Regions from separate parts of the Pinisolibacter sp. genome, predicted to be linked through region 1. Evidence: riboswitches for the same ligand, from Rfam matches in the RefSeq annotation. Region 1 holds a riboswitch; the other holds the start of a gene.

What was found. Region 1 has a riboswitch for S-adenosylmethionine ahead of V7Q42_RS18330 (O-succinylhomoserine sulfhydrylase). Riboswitches for the same ligand answer to the same signal wherever they lie in the genome.
Region 2: it holds a riboswitch for S-adenosylmethionine, as region 1 does, so the genes downstream of both, metA (homoserine O-acetyltransferase MetA) here and V7Q42_RS18330 (O-succinylhomoserine sulfhydrylase) in region 1, are expected to answer to the same signal.

Annotation. Positions count from the first base shown of each region.
Region 1 covers NZ_DAIPZB010000053.1:14,560-18,973, forward strand. The annotation lists gene V7Q42_RS18320 (DUF2076 domain-containing protein) at 1-697, opposite strand, end outside; gene V7Q42_RS18325 (2'-deoxycytidine 5'-triphosphate deaminase) at 848-1,981, opposite strand; SAM riboswitch at 2,194-2,273, shown strand; gene V7Q42_RS18330 (O-succinylhomoserine sulfhydrylase) at 2,361-3,551, shown strand; gene apaG (Co2+/Mg2+ efflux protein ApaG) at 3,724-4,116, shown strand; gene V7Q42_RS18340 (GIY-YIG nuclease family protein) at 4,213-4,414, opposite strand, start outside.
Region 2 covers NZ_DAIPZB010000005.1:90,201-94,614, reverse strand. The annotation lists gene V7Q42_RS03560 (hypothetical protein) at 1-2,035, shown strand, start outside; SAM-I-IV-variant riboswitch at 2,255-2,363, shown strand; gene metA (homoserine O-acetyltransferase MetA) at 2,425-3,342, shown strand; gene ugpB (sn-glycerol-3-phosphate ABC transporter substrate-binding protein UgpB) at 3,700-4,414, shown strand, end outside.

The DNA of each region.
Region 1 (4,414 bases):
CGCCGAAGCCGCCCGAACGCGGCCGGTCGTCACCGCCTCCACCCCCGCCGAAGCCGCCGGCGGTCTCGCTCTGCTCCGGGCGATGGCCGGCGTCCAGCGGCTTGTCGGCACCGCCACCGAAGATGCCGTGACGCTCCGACGACCGCGCATGTTCGTCGTGACCGCCGCCGAACAGGCCCTTCACCGCCTGAAAGGCGAGAAGACCACCGGCGACGCCGGCGCCGGTCTTGAGGGCGCTGCCCCAGAAGCCGTTGCCCTGCGGCTGACCCTGCGCCGGCGGCTGCTGCGATCCCCACGGACCGGGCGAGGGCTGGGCGCCACCCCAGGGCGACGCCTGCGCCGGCTGCGGGTCGTAGTGGCCCGGGGCCGGCGCGCCGCCCCAGGACGAGCCCCGGGCCGAGCCGCCGAACAGGCTTCCGCTCGTCGAGCCCTGGCCGTGACCGGCCCCGGCTCCTTGGCTGTTCAGCTGCGCCTCGATCTGGTCGATGTAGGCGTTGAGCTCGTCGATGTGGGCGGCGAACTGGTCGCGCTCCTGCTCGAGCCCGACCACCACCCGGATCAGATTGAGCCCGGCGGCCGGATTGGCGCGCAGCTCCTGCTCGACGAGGCGAGCCGCCTCGACGTCGTCGATCGCCGACCCCATCGCGCGAACCTTGGCGAAGACGTCTCGAATGATCTCGGCATCCTGCGGCGACATCGGTGTTCCTCTCTCCTCGCATCGGGATCGCGTTCCCGTCAGATGGGGACGCCCGCGACAATGAGAAGAGGAGGTGGCGGGATCGTGACCGAAACGCCGCGGAGCGTCGGCTCCTGAACCGGAGAGCGTCGGCTCCTGAAACGGAGAGCGTCAGTTCCTGAAGTGCTTCGACAGCTTCAGGCCCTGCGCCTGATAGTTCGAGCCGATGCCCTGGCCGTAGAGCGTCTCGGGGCGCTTTCCCATGCGCTCGTAGACCAGCCGGCCGATGGTCTGGCCGTGGTCGAGGATGAACGGCACCTCGTGGGAACGTACCTCGAGCACCGCCCGCGCCCCCCTGCCGCCGGCCTCGGCCGCACCGAAGCCGGGGTCGAAGAAGCCGGCGTAGTGGACGCGGAACTCGCCGACCAGCGGATCGAACGGCACCATCTCGGCGGCGTAGTCGGCCGGCACGTGCACCGCCTCGCGGCTGACCAGAATGTAGAACTCGTCCGGGTCGAGGATCAGCGAGCGCTGGTCCCTGCGCCGTACGATCGGCTCCCAGAAGTCGAGAACCTCGAGGGCGGCCTTTTTGTCGACGTCGATGACGCCGGTGTGGCGCTTCGCCCGCCAGCCGACGAGCGCCCCGCCGTCACCGTGATGGGGGAGCGCGGTCGAGGCCCAGGCGCCGCCGTCGAGATCGATCGACAGCGTCAGCCCGCCCTGGAACACCGCATCGCCGCCGGAGACGACGGTGTGGCGGGCGTGGACCTCGGTCAGTTCGGCGTCCGAGAGGCGCGCGTCGCCGACCCGGAAGCGGATCTGCGACAGCCGCGATCCGGCGCGCACCAGTACCGGGAAGGTGCGGGGGCTGATCTCGAGATAGAGCGGCCCGTGATAGCCGGCGGGGATGGTGTCGAAGGCTCGGGTCTGATCGACGATGACGCGGGTGAAGACGTCGAGCCGTCCGGTCGACGACTTCGGGTTCGCCCCCGCCGAGATCTCCGCCGGCAGCGCCAGGCTCTCCATCAGCGGCACGATGTAGACGCACCCGGTCTCCAGCACCGCACCTCGGCTGAGATCGACCGTGTGCAGCGTCAACGCTCGGATCTTCGCCTCGACCGACAGATCCGGCCCCGGCAGGAACGAGGCGCGCACCCGGTGCGCCACCGTGCCGAGCCTGAGATCGAGGCTCGCCGGCTGGATCTGATCGGCGTCGAAGGGGCGGGCGGGTGCGATCGCTCCGGTCTCGGCGAGCGCGCGGATGTCCTGTTGCGCCAGAATGCCCGGACCGAACGCTGCGCTCATGATCTTCCCGCTCTTCTCACCCGCGTGACTGCGAGACTTTTCGTAGACCATCGGCGACGAGCGCGCCACTCCCGCGAAGGACGCGGCGGCCGGTGTTCCCGCGCTTCGATCCGCCGCGATGCGGATCGTCTCGGCGCGAAAACATGAGAGAATTCGCATGGAACGATCTGCTGTTCCGTCGGTTGACGGATGCGTCGGCGCGGTCTAGTGAAGCTCCATCCCGTGGTCATTTGAGCCGGCCGGCTTGCCGCCACGTAAAACAACGTCGCTAAAGGGCCGGGATCTGGGAAAAGCGAACCCGGTCCGGCGCCCGTCGGCCGGGTTTTTCGTTTGTCTCCGGGGCGCGTCCCTCGGGGCAGACCGACCGGAGTGGAATGAGATGACCGATCGCCGTCGCCGCCCCGCCACCGAACTCGTCCATGGCGGCGCGCTCCGCTCGCAGTGGGGCGAAACCTCCGAGGCGCTGTTCCTCACCCAGGGCTTCGTCTACGCCTCGGCCGAAGAGGCCGAAGCCCGCTTCCTCGGCACCTCGCCCGGCTATCAGTATTCCCGCTTCGGCAATCCCACCGTCACCATGTTCGAGGACCGCATGCGCCTCCTCGAAGGGGCGGAAGCGGCGCGCGCCACCGCCACCGGCATGGCCGCGGTGACCGCGGCGATGCTCTGCCAGCTCTCCGCCGGCGATCATGTGGTCGCCGCCAAGGCGCTGTTCGGCTCGTGTCGCTACGTCGTCGAGGATCTCTGCCCGCGCTTCGGCATCTCCTCGACCCTGGTCGACGGCGCCGATCTCGACCAGTGGAAGGCGGCGATCCGGCCGACGACCCGGGTGCTCTTCCTCGAGAGCCCGACCAACCCGACGCTCGAGGTCTACGACATCGCGGCGATCGCCGAGATCGCCCATGCGAGCGGCGCTCGCCTCGTCGTCGACAACGTCTTCGCCACGCCGTGCTGGCAGTCGCCGCTGGCGCTCGGCGCCGACGTCGTCGTCTATTCGGCGACCAAGCACATCGATGGCCAGGGCCGCTGCCTCGGCGGCGTCGTGCTGTCGAGCCAGAAGTTCGTCGACGACCATCTCCAGGTCTTCATCCGCCAGACCGGCCCGTCGCTGTCGCCGTTCAACGCCTGGGTGCTGCTGAAGGGCCTCGAGACGCTGCATCTGCGGGTCGAGAAGCAGACGTCGAACGCCGCCCGCCTCGCCGATGCGCTGGTCGAGATCCCCGGCATCGCCAAGGTGATCTACCCCGGCCGCGCCGACCATCCGCAGGCGGATCTGGTGAAGCGCCAGATGCGCGCCGGTTCGAACCTCGTCGCTTTCGAGGTCGAGGGCGGCAAGAAGGCGGCCTTCGCCTTCTCCAACGCGCTCGAGGTGATCCGCATCTCCAACAATCTCGGCGACGCCAAGAGCCTGATCACCCATCCGGCGACGACGACGCACCAGCGCTTGAAGCCCGAAGCCCGCGCCGAACTCGGCATCGGCGACGGCCTTCTGCGCCTCTCCGTCGGTCTCGAGGACGTCGAGGATCTGATCGAGGACGTGATCGCCGCGGCGGACGCGGCGCGTCGGGTCTGATCGGATCGGGCGGGTCTCGGCCCGCCCGCTCCTCGGCGCGCTCGCCTCTCGCCCCTCGCGCCCCATATGAACGCATTGCGTCGACATCGGATCGGCGCATGATGGGGCAGAAGACGGCCGACCGGACTCGTCGCCCAGGGTTCGGTTCGGGAGAGAACGACGGATGGACGCCATGTACGAGGCGGTGACCCACGGCGTGCGGGTGACGGTGACGCCGGAGTTCCAGAGCGATCGCTCCGAGCCCGACGAGAACCGTTGGTTCTGGTCCTACACCATCGAGATCGCCAACCTCGGCGATGCGCCGGTGCGTCTGCGCGCCCGCCACTGGCTGATCACCGACGCCCACGGCCGCCGCCAGGAGGTGTCCGGCCCCGGCGTCGTCGGCGAACAGCCGCTGATCGGCCCCGGCGAGAGCTTCGAATACACCTCCGGCTGCCCGCTCGCCACCTCCTCCGGCTTCATGGTCGGCAGCTACCGCATGGAGAACGCCGAAGGCGGCTTCTTCGAGGTCGAGATCCCGGCCTTCTCGTTGGACGTCCCGGCGACGACGCGGGTGTTGAACTGAGGGGCGGGGTTCCGTCGACGTCCCCGGCCGTCGTCCCCGGCGAGCCCGAAGGGCGAGGGAAGGGGACCCAGGTAGCCTCTCGGCGGGATGTTCACATCAGTCGTAGGGGATGTCGCCTGCGACGTCGTTCCAGCCCGAGTTCGATCGCTCGATCAACCGCAGCTTCCAGGATCGGTTCCACCCTTTGATCTGCTTCTCGCGCGCGATCGCCTCGTCGATTCGTACGTGTGTCTCGAACCAGACGAGAATGGTCACACCGTAGCGACGGGTGAACTCGGCACCGTGCCCGGATCGATGC
Region 2 (4,414 bases), on a different contig from region 1:
CCGTATCGTCACGATCCTGCCGCCGTTCAACGTTCTCCACGCCCAGGTCCTGAAGCGCGGCACCAAGCCGACCATCCTCGACCGCAACACCGCCAGCGTTGTCTACTCCGCCTCCGGACAGGCGGCCGACCCGGCCCTCGCCAAGGCGCCGATCGTCGCCGCCGACGGCAGCGTCTTCAAGACGAACTTCTGGCAGACCGCGCTCGCGACCTACGCCCCGTTCTACCCCGCAGGAACGCTGGCCGCCTTCTATCCCGCGACGCTGCCGGCCAAGGGCGTCGATGTCGGCCTGCCGGTGCCGGATGTCGAGCGCCTCTATCTCGGCGACGGCAAGGTGGTGATCACCCAGCAGACCATGCCGAGCGTCACCTCCTTCGTCACCGACCCGACCAGCGGAGCGCCGACCTCGGTCACCGTCGCCGCCTACCGGGCGAACCGCCCGCAACCGGTGAAGACGTTCGAGACCGATTTCCCGCTGTTCGTGTACTTCCCCTTCGGCTACACCGCGCCCAAGGTGAAGTGGTTCTCGGCCGAGGGTATTCCGGTCGCCCCCTTCGACGACAACGGGCGCGAGAATGCCTATCCGTTGATGCGAGTCCAGGCGAAGCTCAACGCCACCGGCAAGGTGGTGTCGTCGCTCGACACCGTGGTGCCCGTGGCCGGCGAATCCGACTGCAAGAACTGCCATCTCGCCGCCCCCTACGGCGACGGCAGCGCCTTGAAGCGCCTTTCGTCGCCCGCCACGCCCGCCATGGATCCGCAGAAGGGTAAGGTCATCGCCTGGGCGAGCGAGGAGTGGGCCGCCGACATCAACATCCTGCGCAGCCACGACGCCATGCACGGGACGAAGCTCTACAGCGGCTACAATTCGACCACCGGCGTCGCCGGCAAGCCGGTCGCCTGCCAGACCTGCCACTACACGCCGGCGCTCGACCTCTTGCACCTCGGTCCGCAGGACGCTCACGGCCTGACCCAGACGGCGCACGGCACGATGTCGCGCGTCATGCATACCGCCCACGGCAAGCTGAAGAACGCCAACGGCACCCCGGTCTTCCCGGTCATGCCACCGCCGAACGACCCGCGCCGTACGCAGGATCAGGCGACCAAGCCGATCAACGACTTCGAGAAGACGACGCTCGAAGCGACCTGCTACAAGTGCCATCCGGGTAAGCGCACCGAATGTCTGCGCGGCACCATGGCTGGCGCCGGCATCGTCTGCCAGGACTGCCACGGCGACATGGCGCAGGTCGGCGACGACTTCTCGCGGGCCAAGCCGGGCGGTGCCTTCATCGTCCGCTCCGACTACTACACCAACGCCTCGACGCCGCGCGTGCCGTGGGCCAACGAGCCGGGCTGCGGCTCCTGCCACACCGGCGACGCGGTCTCCAACCTCGCCAAGAAGACCGGCGCGGTCGCCGCCCCCGACGCGATCCGACTGTTGCAGGCCTATCTGACGACGGACAGCCACGCCAAGCCGATCCTGCCGACCAACCTGCGCTTCGCCGAACCGCGCGTCACCGCCGGCGCCGCCAAGGGCAATCCGCAGCTCTATCGCATGAGCGTCGACAAGCACGGCGGCGTCTTCTGCGAAGGCTGCCACGGCTCGACCCACGCCGAATGGCCGACCACCAACCCGGCCGGCAACGACAACGTCGCCGCTGTCCAGCTCCAGGGCCACACCGGCAAGGTGATGGAATGCTCGACCTGCCACACCGGCATCCTCGCCGCCAACCTGAACGGCCCGCACGGCCTGCATCCGGTCGGCAACGACGGCAACTCCGCCGCCTGGGTGTCGCGACACGGCGACCACGTGGAATCGAAGGGGACGGCCTCCTGCGCCACCTGCCACGGCACCAAGGGTGAGGGAACGCCGCTCGCCCGCACCGCGATCGCCCGTCCCGGCCTGAAATGCGAGAAGGGCGCTCTGTGCGTCGGCCGCGAGACGACGATCACGCTGCCGGCCAACTACGACGTCGGCTGCAACTCCTGCCACGCCAACCCCTTCACCACGAAGATGACGGCCGTGACGAAGTGACGCCGCGACGCGGAATGCGCGAGGGGGGCCGGTCCCGAGGGGGGGCGGCCCCTTTTCGCGGTCGCCCGGCGAGCAGAGGCGGCGACGGCCGCCTCGGCCGAGACGTGACCGCGCCGGCTCGGTCGAGGCAGGGTCTGCGCCGCTCGCTTCGGTGACGATTTCGCCATTCGCTCCGCAAACAGAATTCGTTGCCAATTCGCCCGGCCGCGTGTACATCGAGGACAGCATCGAGAGTTGAGCGACGCTCAACGCCAACCTGCTGAACCCGGCAAGGTGGCGCTCCTCGGAAGAGGAGGATGTGGCCAGACCGGCAACCAACGGGACAGCCATCTCATGAGTTCGCATCCTCGCTCACCTCGACGCGTCGAGACGCCGAAGGACGAGCCGAGATGCCCATCAAGATCCCAGACGACCTCCCTGCTTTCGCGGCGCTTCTCGCCGAGGGCGTCATGGTCGTGCGAGAGACCGACGCCGTGCGACAGGACATTCGTCCGCTGCGCATCGGGCTCCTCAATCTGATGCCCAACAAGATCCGTACCGAGACGCAGATCGCCCGCCTTCTCGGGGCGACGCCGCTGCAGGTCGAGCTGACGCTCGTCAAGATGACGGACCACGTCTCGCGCAACACGTCGTCGGATCACATGGACGCCTTCTATCGCCCGTGGTCGGACGTCAGCTCGGAGAAGTTCGACGGCTTCGTCGTCACCGGGGCGCCGGTCGAGAAGATGCCCTTCGAAGAGGTCACCTATTGGGACGAGCTCTGCGAGATCTTCGACTGGACGCAGACCCACGTCCATTCCTCGTTCCACATCTGCTGGGGGGCGCAGGCGGCGATCCACCACTTCCACGGCGTGCCGAAACATGCGCTGGGGAGCAAGTGCTTCGGCGTCTACAGCCACCGCAATCTCGCTCCCGCCTCGCCCTATCTGCGCGGCTTCTCCGACGACTTCGCCATTCCGGTGTCGCGCTGGACCGAGGTTCGCCGCGAGGACATCGCCGGTATTCCCGGCCTCGAGGTGTTGATGGACTCGCCCGGCGTCGGCCTGTGTCTGGTCGAGGACATCCGCCACCACGCGCTCTACATGTTCAATCACATCGAGTACGATTCGGATTCGCTCGCCCAGGAGTATTTCCGCGACATCGAACGCGGCGAGCGAATCGCCCTTCCGGCCAACTACTTCCCCGAGGACGACCCGACGCGGCACCCGCGCAATCACTGGCGCAGCCACGCCCACCTGCTGTTCTCCAACTGGATCAATCAGGTCTACCAGACGACGCCGTTTGACCTCGCCGACATCGGCGGGTGAGGCGCGGCACGCCGGCCCCGACCGCCGCACCGGACCCGCGATTCGCGCAAGGCGCCGGTGCCGCGGCGGCGTGGGAGACGACGGCCGTCCGAGACGACCGCCGTCGGCGGCGCGGCGGACATCACGAGCGGATCGCCGCGGCAGGCGGCGATTCCGGCCCGCCCGGATGACGGATCCGCCGTCCGGTCGGCGGCGCCTCCATGGTTCCGCGGCCCAGCCCTCTTGTACATGCGATTGATTTCGTTCTGCCGCCGGCTATTGTCTTGCATGACGTGCCGTCACGAGACGTTCACACCAAGATAATAACGCCGGCTCCATCGCCGGATGTCGGCAGGTCGCCCGCCCAGGGAGGGTATCATGGGATCGTTGAAGCCTATTCTCTTCGGAACCGCACTTCTCACCGCCACCTCGCTCCAGGCCGCGGCCCAGGTCGAGATCCAATGGTGGCACGCCATGAGCGGCGCCAACGGTGATCGCATCGTCAAGATCGCCAATGATTTCAATGCCTCGCAGAGCGAATACAAGGTCGTTCCGACCTTCAAGGGCTCTTACGCCGACACCATGAACGCCGGCATCGCCGCCTTCCGCGCCGGCGGCGCGCCGCACGTCCTCCAGGTCTTCGAAGTCGGCACCGCGACGATGATGGCCGCCAAGGGCGCCATCAAGCCGGTCCACGAGCTGATGAAGGAAGCCGGCGAACCCTTCGACGCGAAATCCTATCTGCCGGCGGTCACCGGCTATTATTCGACCTCGAAGGGCGACATGTTGTCGTTCCCCTTCAACTCCTCGACCGTCGTCATGTGGGTCAACCGCGACGCTCTGAAGAAGGCCGGCATCGACAAGATCCCCGCCACCTGGCCGGAGACCTTCGACGCCGCCGCCAAGCTCCAGGCGGCCGGCTGGGACAAGTGCGGCGTCTCGACCGCCTGGGTCACCTGGGTCAATCTCGAGAACTTCACCGCTTGGCACAACCAGCAGCTCTCGACCAAGGCGAACGGTCTCGACGGCTTCGACACCGAGCTGACGTTCAACAAGAGCCCCGCGGTGGTGAAGCATTTCGAAAATCTGGTGA